3 regions of the Cytobacillus sp. IB215316 genome follow, and region 3 is predicted to be linked to each of the others. Evidence: riboswitches for the same ligand, from Rfam matches in the RefSeq annotation. Region 3 holds a riboswitch; each other region holds the start of a gene.
The links. Region 3 has a riboswitch for S-adenosylmethionine ahead of SLH48_RS08470 (methionine ABC transporter ATP-binding protein). Riboswitches for the same ligand answer to the same signal wherever they lie in the genome.
Positions count from the first base shown of each region.

Region 1: linked by a shared signal. The riboswitch ahead of metK (methionine adenosyltransferase) and the one ahead of SLH48_RS08470 (methionine ABC transporter ATP-binding protein) in region 3 are both predicted to bind S-adenosylmethionine.
Region 2: linked by a shared signal. The riboswitch ahead of SLH48_RS16370 (methionine biosynthesis PLP-dependent protein) and the one ahead of SLH48_RS08470 (methionine ABC transporter ATP-binding protein) in region 3 are both predicted to bind S-adenosylmethionine.

Region 1 is NZ_JAXBMC010000001.1:48,930-52,146, reverse strand. It holds gene SLH48_RS00265 (hypothetical protein) at 342-548, shown strand; gene metK (methionine adenosyltransferase) at 741-1,949, opposite strand; SAM riboswitch class I at 2,114-2,259, opposite strand; gene pckA (phosphoenolpyruvate carboxykinase (ATP)) at 2,495-3,217, shown strand, end outside.
Region 2 is NZ_JAXBMC010000011.1:77,815-81,031, reverse strand. It holds gene metC (cystathionine beta-lyase) at 1-243, opposite strand, end outside; gene SLH48_RS16370 (methionine biosynthesis PLP-dependent protein) at 236-1,360, opposite strand; SAM riboswitch class I at 1,512-1,630, opposite strand; gene SLH48_RS16365 (sensor histidine kinase) at 1,915-3,021, shown strand; gene SLH48_RS16360 (response regulator transcription factor) at 3,024-3,217, shown strand, end outside.
Region 3 is NZ_JAXBMC010000003.1:297,412-300,628, reverse strand. It holds gene SLH48_RS08475 (methionine ABC transporter permease) at 1-276, opposite strand, end outside; gene SLH48_RS08470 (methionine ABC transporter ATP-binding protein) at 269-1,294, opposite strand; SAM riboswitch class I at 1,737-1,845, opposite strand; gene SLH48_RS08465 (O-acetylhomoserine aminocarboxypropyltransferase/cysteine synthase family protein) at 2,000-3,217, opposite strand, start outside.

The DNA.
Region 1 (3,217 bases), on a different contig from region 3:
GTAAACTTGCTATGTTTACTAAATGCTTTTTTTTGTAAAATTGCTATGTTTACTAAATGCTTTTTTGTAAAACTCTGTTGTTGGTACCAAACTAGTTCCGTAAAAAGTTGTTTTATATGTTAGTCATCGTTGTACAGAAGAAAAAATGCCACGAACACTAGATATATACATCCTAAAATCCTAGAAGAAAAAACAAAAATCAATGTCAAAACAGCCAGCGGCAAAAATTTAACTCTCCTATATTTCGCTTAGTATGAATTATTTTCTTTCATTTATAAAGGAATTTTTTATAAGAGTAGAGAAATAGTTTGTAAAATTCTGAAAAATCAGGAGGGTTACTTGTGGACTACCGTGAACATGAGGTACTAAAATTCATTTACGAAAATTTTCCTAACCTAGAACTTGAAATTCAGAACTTGTCTTTGTTTCCTTTTGGCAAACGAATTATAGATATTAATGGCTATGAGATATTCGTATACTACTGTCCTTATGCTGATAGTGTTAAAACGATATTTCCTAATGTGGCAGAAGTTAAGAGTCCATCTTAGTTATTACCTATAAAAAATATTGTCATTCATAGTAAGGGCATATCTCACATACAGAATATGTTGTATGTGGGATATGCACTAGTTATTTATTAAGGTAATTTTCGTATATTTTGTAGCTATTATCATTAAAATAGAACAGCAATAATGATTCCTTAATATGAAAAGCAACAATCATTGCAAAAACAACCTTTATTAATTACTTCGAGATAATGCTTGTTCTTTTAACACTTCTGCTTTATCAGTACGTTCCCACGTAAGATCAACATCAGTGCGTCCAAAATGACCATATGCTGCTGTTTGCTTATAAATTGGACGTCGTAAGTCAAGCATATTTATAATCCCTGCTGGACGTAAATCAAAATTATTACGAATGAGGTCAACTAACACTTCATCAGCAACCTTACCTGTTTCGAATGTATTAACTGAAATGGATACAGGCTGTGCAACGCCGATTGCATACGCTAACTGAACTTCCAACTTATCAGCTAAGCCAGCTGCCACCAAATTCTTCGCAACATAACGTGCAGCATATGCAGCTGATCGATCAACTTTTGTAGGATCCTTACCAGAGAATGCTCCCCCACCGTGACGGGCATATCCTCCATACGTATCAACAATTATTTTACGCCCTGTTAATCCAGCGTCTCCTTGTGGGCCACCTATTACAAATCGACCTGTCGGATTTATAAAGTATTTTGTATCAGCATCAATCAATTCTTTAGGAACAACATGGTTTATAACATGCTCCTTAATATTTCGTTGAATTTGTTCTAATGTGATCTCAGGGTGATGTTGAGTAGAAATTACAATCGTATCTATGCGAACAGGTTTATCATTTTCATCATACTCAACAGTTACTTGGGTCTTACCATCAGGTCGTAAGTATGGAAGAATTTCTTCTTTTCTTACCTTTGTTAAGCGTTGTGCTAATTTATGAGCTAATGAGATTGGTAACGGCATTAATTCTTTTGTTTCATTACAAGCATATCCGAACATTAAGCCCTGGTCACCAGCTCCTATCGCATCTATCTCTTCATCTGTCATTGACCCTTCACGAGCTTCAAGTGCTTGATCGACACCCATTGCAATGTCAGGAGACTGCTCATCAATAGATGTTAATACCGCACAGGTTTCTGAATCAAAACCATATTTTGCACGTGTGTAGCCAATGCTCCGTACAGTTTCACGTACGATCTTAGGAATATCAACATACGTCGATGTAGTAATTTCCCCAGCAACCAAGGCCATCCCTGTTGTCACGGTCGTTTCACATGCAACACGAGCGTTAGGGTCATTTGTTAATATAGCATCAAGAATGGAATCTGATATTTGGTCACAAATTTTATCAGGGTGACCTTCAGTTACAGATTCAGAAGTAAATAAGTGACGTTTTTTTGTCATAGCTTTTTCCTCCTTTATGAAGCAACCACTTCATATAGTTATATTTTGAAACGGAACTCATTCCCATATTACTTTCCAAAATTTCAAACTTTTTACTGGAAATAAATAAAACCTCTCCTACAAATCATGAGGAAAGGTTTGAGATACTCGATTCACGCCTTTCACTCTTATCGTTCAAGACAAGTGCCTTGCACCAGGTTAGCACCTTATCACATTAAGAACAAAGCAGATTATTTTCTCATAATCTGAAAATATAGTGATGGTTGCTGGGCTTCATAGGGCCTGTCCCTCCACCAGCTCGGGATAAGAGAGTATCCGTTCAACACAATATATTAACGTAGTAAACCGTTACATGTCAACATAGTTAAGAGCTGAATTGTTCATTAAATTTTCGTTATGTATCTTTTACAAAGAATGGTACGATTATGTTGAATCCAGTATAAAATAATTATAAATAGTATAGACTATTTGAGTTAATGTGTTATACTATTTTTAAGTTATGAATTGTTAACGACATTATTAAAACGTAAAGGAAGGTTTTGATCATGAATTCTGTTAGTGTATCATGCGAATTATCAAGTTTACTAGCTCGTAAAAATACATTACACAATTTATCCGTCCCTACTCTCGTTGAAAGTGTGTTAAATAGAAAAGAAGGCACTTTAACTTCTTCAGGTGCCATACTATCTACAACAGGAAAATATACTGGACGATCACCTAAAGATAAATATATTGTAGATGAACCATCTACAAAAGGTAAAATAGATTGGGGAACAGTAAATCAGCCTATTTCACAAGAATCTTTTGACAATCTCTATAATAAAGTACTCGATTATTTAGCTAACAAAGATGAAATTTATGTATTTAATGGGTTCGCAGGTGCTGATAAAAAATACCAACTTCCTATTCAAGTGATTAATGAATATGCATGGCACAATTTATTTGCACATCAGCTATTTATTCGTCCTACTGAGGAGGAATTACAATCGCATATCGCTGACTTCACTGTCATTTCTGCACCAAATTTTAAAGCAGATCCTGCAATTGATGGAACGAGATCGGAAACATTTATTATTATTTCATTTGAAAAGCGCACAGTACTTATTGGTGGAACAGAGTATGCAGGTGAGATGAAAAAATCCATATTTTCTGTTATGAACTATGTTCTCCCTGAAAAAGAGATTTTATCCATGCATTGTTCAGCCAATATTGGTCAAGAAGGAGATGTCGCTTTATTCTTCGGGTTGTCAGGAACGGGTAAAACAACC
Region 2 (3,217 bases), on a different contig from region 3:
GGCTGCCATACCAGAGGAAAAAGCAAAGCCTCTCACACCATTTTCTAATTCTGCTATCGTCTCTTCTAAAGCTTCACGGGTAGGATTACCAGAACGACTATAGTCATATTTTGAAAAATTCTCTAAATCATCTTGATGAAATGTTGATGCATGCTGAATTGCAACACTTACTGCTCCTGTATGAGGATCTACTTTATGCTTATTATGAAGTAGCTTAGTTTGATCAGAAAATGAATTAGACATAGGTGTTTACTCCTTCCTTAGCAGCTTTTAATGCTGATATAAGGTCATCTATGAGATCATCAGCATTCTCGATACCTATTGAAAATCTTAATAAGCGATTGCAAATTCCGTTTGCAACTCTTATTTCTTCAGGTATATCTGCATGTGTTTGTGTAGCTGGATAGGTGATGAAGCTTTCAACGCCACCAAGACTTTCAGCAAAAGTGATTAGGCGTAAGTTTTGTAAAAATGGATTAACCCACTTTTCTTCTCGAATTTTAAACGACAACATGCCACCACGCTGTGGATAATAGATTTCTACAATATCTTCATGAGTTTGCAAAAATGAAGCGATTTTTTTTGCATTTTCTTCATGCTGTTTTAGACGTAAATGAAGAGTTTTCATTCCACGGATGAGTAACCATGAATCAAAAGGTGATAATACAGCACCAATTGCGTTATGGTAATTACCGAGTTGAGCAGATAGCTCCTCTCCTTTTGAAACAATTAACCCTGCTAGCACATCATTGTGGCCCCCCAAGTATTTTGTCGCACTATGGATGACAATGTCTGCCCCTTGAGTTATAGGTTTTTGTAACAGTGGAGTATAAAATGTATTGTCCACGATTAATAATAAATCATTTTTCTTTGCAAGCTCTGCTGCAATTTTTAAATCAACCTCTTGCATAAGTGGATTTGTTGGAGTTTCTATAAATAAAGCTTTCGTATTGCTGTTTATTAACCCTTCTACAGCATTTATGTCACTAAAATCAGCATAGTGAAAAGTAAACCCATTTTTTCGAAAAGATTCTTCAAATAGCCGATATGTTCCTCCGTATAAATCATGTGTAACGATCAGTTCATCACCCTGCTCAAAGAGAGCTAATACTGTTTGAATCGCAGCCATACCTGAACTACAAGCAAAGCCTTGATCACCTTCCTCAAGTTGTGTTATTGCCTGTTCGACAATTTGTCGTGTTGGATTACCCGTTCGAATGTAATCATACCCTGTAGATTCGCCTATACCTGTGTGACGATAGGCTGTAGACAAATAGACAGGTGGATTGACCGTCCCAGTAACATTTTCACTTCTGTTTCCAATCTGGGCACATGCTGTTTCGATATTTATTCTCGTCATATAAATTCCTCCTCATTTCATTTGGTTTTCTATACTTGTTTAAAGTAGTAAAGTTTTGTGGTAGTTTTAGAACGTTAAGGACTTTTAAATCCATAAAAGAGAAATAAAAAAAGCCTTCTGATAAGAAGGCTTTGAGTTTAATCATCAGCTCTCCTTATCTTCCAAGCGAAAAGTATATACATTTCGCTTGCTGGATTTAGCACCTGACCATAAATTCGGCTGGTTGCTGAGGTTTCAAAGGGCCAGTCCCTCCACCTCTCTTGATAAGATGAATTGTTTATTTATCTTAGTTTTTAAGACTCCTACCTCTAAAAGAAGGAGCTTTCGATCACGTGGGCTATATTTACCACCTGATTTAATGATTTTAAGTTGAATGAGTTAATGTATTAAATATTGATTGCATATAAATTTACAATAGATTTGACTGTTTTGCAAGAAATTTTTAGAATTTTTTTATAAGTTAAAAAATGGTATGATCAATATATAACGTGTTCAACAAGGATAAAGAATACAGAAAATAATTAGGTAAATTGTATGCAGGTGGTGTGTTATATATGAAAACCTTTTTAATAAGGTTGACTACTTTTTCAGCTTTGTGGGGAGGGTTTCTCTATGTAGAAGTATCTCATTCAACAAGGTGGTACATATCCATTTTGGTTTGTGCTTTGTCGTTCGTCTGTTTCTTTTTCATTCCTATTGTTAAAAAAAAGCTAATATTCTATTCTCTGCTTCTTTGTATGTTGTTTGTTTCGAGTGTTTTGTTTATTCAAGACGAAAATACCTTTAGTAAATTACTATTTTTGTATATAACGATAGATGCTATTTCACTATTATCACAAAAGCATTATCAACTATTTTCAGCCGTTAGTGCCGGTTTAATGGGTATGCTGGTGATTTTTACTAATGCTATAAATGTTGAATTGGTTGTTATACTCATATTTTTTTATTATTTGAGCATTTTGTTAAATAAAAAAATGACGGAGACCAATTATAAACAAGACATGTATGAGGAGCTTTTAGGTGAATATCGAAATCTAAAACGTATTAGTTTACGAAATGAACGGGCAGCTCGATTAGAAGAAAGAACAGGAATTGCTCGTGAGATTCATGATTCTGTTGGTCATAAATTAACAGCATTGCTCATGCAAATCGAAATGCTTTCGATGAAAGAAAAACGACAGGAATATGGAATTTTGAGAGAGCTTGTTCGTGAAAGTTTAGAAGAAACGAGGCATGCGGTTAAAACACTTAAAGATGAAGAATTTGCAGGTCTGTCGTCAGTGCTTCAATTAATTAGAAAGTTAGAATCAGAGAGTCATATACTCGTGCATTTTACGACGAAGCAAGGAGCTTTATCTGTGAGCTTGTCCAATCAACAAAGTGTTACTTTATATAGAGTTATACAAGAGGCACTAACAAATGCGATGCGACATGCACAATCTCGTGAAGTATTTGTAACTATTGGTAAATCAGCAGTTGGAGATCTTTATTTTGAAGTGACGAATAAGATTTTTAAAACCGAATCTTTTACTATTGGATTTGGACTAAGTAACATGCAGAAACGTGTTGAAGAGCTAAATGGGGATATAAACTTCAATCAAACAGAGTCTCATTTTGTAGTTAAAGGATCATTTCCTGTATATGCAAAGGAGGTTATATAAATATGTATAACATTATTGTAGTAGAAGACCAAGCAATTGTTAGGCAGGGACTTGTCATGATGATTGAACAAGAAGACCAATTTCAAGTAGTGGCTCAAGCTGGAAATGGCCATGAGGCAATTGAACAATTGGAGAAGCATATGGCTGACGTTGTTGTAATGGATATAAGAATGCCCCATATGAATGGTCTTGAAGC
Region 3 (3,217 bases):
TCTAATTGTCCCAAGCATGAATTTTGTTAACGGAATTAATAAAATGATTAAAATAATGAATGGTATAGAACGAAAAATGTTTACAAAACTACTGATGATTGTATTAATCAGCTTATGTTCCAATAGGTTGTCCTTCGATGTTAGAAAAAGTAAGAGCCCTAAAATAACACCAAAAACAAATGTTGCAATCACCGATGTAACAGTCATATATAACGTTTCAAATGTTGCTTCCCACATTTTTTCCCAATTAACGTTTACAAATAGTTGACTAACCATGCTGTATCACCTCCACTGTCACATGTTTTTCCTTTATATATGTGATCGAGCGGTTTATCTCTTCATCGGTTCCTGTCATATGAATAAACAATGTGCCATATGCACCGTGCTGTGTATGTGAGATCTTTCCTTGTATAATATTAATACCAATATTAAACTGGCGGATTAATTCTGCTATTAAAGGTTGTTCAGCATCATCCCCAACAAACAATAGCTTAATTACTTTACCTTCAGGGTAGCTTTCTAAAATATGCTCAATTGTTTCTGTCGCTTCTTCTGGTTCTGTAATTTGCTTAACAAACTGCTGAGTAATAGAAGCTTTCGGTTGCTGAAACACCGATAACACTTCACCTTGTTCAACAATGCTGCCATCTTCCATTACAGCTACACGGTGACATATTTTACGAATCACATGCATTTCATGAGTGATTAACACAATTGTGAGACCTAGCTTTTTATTAATATCCACAAGCAGTTCAAGAATTGAGTCTGTTGTTTGTGGATCAAGTGCTGAGGTTGCTTCATCACATAATAATACTTTCGGACGATTTGCTAAAGCACGAGCTATTCCAACTCGCTGCTTTTGGCCACCACTTAGTTGTGAAGGATACGCATTTTCTCTTCCCTCCAACCCTACTAGCTTGATTAGCTCATCAACCCTTTTCAACCGTTCTTTTTTACGAATACCAGCAATTTCTAATGGAAATGATATATTCTCCCTTACAGTTCTTGACCAAAGCAAATTAAAATGCTGAAAAATCATACTAATTTCTTGTCGTGATTTACGTAACTCATCCCCTTTAATAGAGGTCATATCATAATTATTGATCGTAATTGTTCCTTCTGTTGTTGCTTCAAGCTGGTTTAACAAACGAATGAGTGTACTTTTCCCTGCGCCACTGTAACCAATAATGCCAAATATTTCACCCTTGCCAATATTCACATTGACATTATCTACAGCAACTACTTCTCCTTCTTGAGATTGATATACTTTTTTTACCCCAGATAGCTTTATCAAAAGGCTCACCTACTTCCTTAATCATATTATTCATATAAGTTTAGTGCGTTTTATGTTACAAACTAAACGATCTGCCAAATTTAGCTCTTCTAGCAGCTAGATAGTCGTTTTATCCATTATCATTGTTTTATCAAAGGCTCTTTTCGTAAAATTTGTTTCTATCGTTAACAATTCAGCAACTATAGTTGTTGTTGATTTTCAAAAGATTAGATGGCATGAACTATAGTTGTATATTTGTTTACTTCTTCATACAAACTACAACAATCATTATGAAAACAGCATGTGTAAAAGATAAGATATTACGAATACCAAATGAATACATGTTTATATTTTTGTACGAACAGCAACATTTAATGCGTAATCAACCTAATAGAAAAGCTTAACAACAAAATTAAAAAGCCTTTCCGCACATATGAGCAGAAAGGCTTAATTATATTCCTTTCTCTCATCTATCAAAGCATACGCTTCGTGTGAATTGGCACCATTTCAACTTCACCGTTGATGGTTGCCGGGCTTCATAGGGCACATCCCTCCACCTCTCTTGATAAGAGTATATATCAATGTTTTATTTATTCATTTTTAAAATTACATTTCAAAATTAATCTCTTTTAAAAAGTATAGTTGTGATTCTATCACGCTCATTTATATGTGTCAATGAATATCTTTATGGAATTTACATCCAAAACACATATCAATTCACCCTAATTATTTACTTTGAGTTAGTCCTGTAGCTGTCTCTATTGCTTGCTCTAAGTCTTCTAATAGGTCGTCAATATTCTCAATTCCAACTGACAATCTTATCAAATCTTCTGTTACACCTGAAGATTTTAAGCCCTCGGTACTTAATTGTTGATGTGTTGTACTTGCTGGATGGATAATCAAGCTTTTAGCATCACCTACGTTTGCTACATGCGACCATAGCTTCACATGATTAATTACTTTAGCGCCTGCTTCTCTCCCTCCTTTAATGCCGAACACAACGATGGACCCACTACCTTTTGGTAAATATTTTTTAGCAAGTTCTTTTGCAGGATGATCTTTATGGTCGGGATACAAAACCCACTCTACAGCAGGGTGTTTCGCTAAATATTCAACGACTTTCCTGGCATTATTAATATGTTCTTTCATCCGAACATGTAATGTTTCTAGTCCAAGGTTAAATTGATAAGCATTAAATGGACTTAATGAAGCACCTAAATCCCTTAATAATTGCACCCTAGCTTTGACGATAAATGCACTTTCTCCAAGTGCTTCTGCGTATATAAGATTATTGTAGCTTGGGTCAGGGGTTATAAAGTCTGGGAACTTCTCAGAATTCCAATTGAATTTGCCTCCATCAACGATTATTCCCCCTAAAGTCGTACCATTTCCTAAAAGCCACTTTGTAGCAGAATGAATGACAATATCAGCACCATAGTCAATCGGTCTACACAGATAAGGAGTAGCAAATGTATTATCAATGATTAGCGGAATTCCAGCTTCGTGAGCAATTGAAGCAACCTTCTCAATATCCAATACGTGTAAGCTTGGATTACCAATTGTTTCAGCAAATATTGCTTTTGTTTTAGAAGAAATGGCCTTTGCAAAATTTTCAGGTTGGGAAGGGTCAACGAAGTGAGTTGTTATACCATATTTCGGCAATGTGTTAGCTAATAAATTATACGTTCCACCATATAAAGTAGATGCTGCAACAATTTCATCATCTACTCCTGCTAGATTAAGAATCGCAGTCGTTATAGCAGCCATTCCACTTGATAATGCTAATCCACCAATTCCACCTTCAAGTAATGCCACTCTTTCCTCCAAAACAGTTACAGTAGGGTTGTGTATCCGTGAGTAAATATATCCTTCTTCTTGGAGTGAGAATAAATTAGCTGCATGGCTCGTATCCTTGAATCTAAATGCATTTGATTGATAAATTGG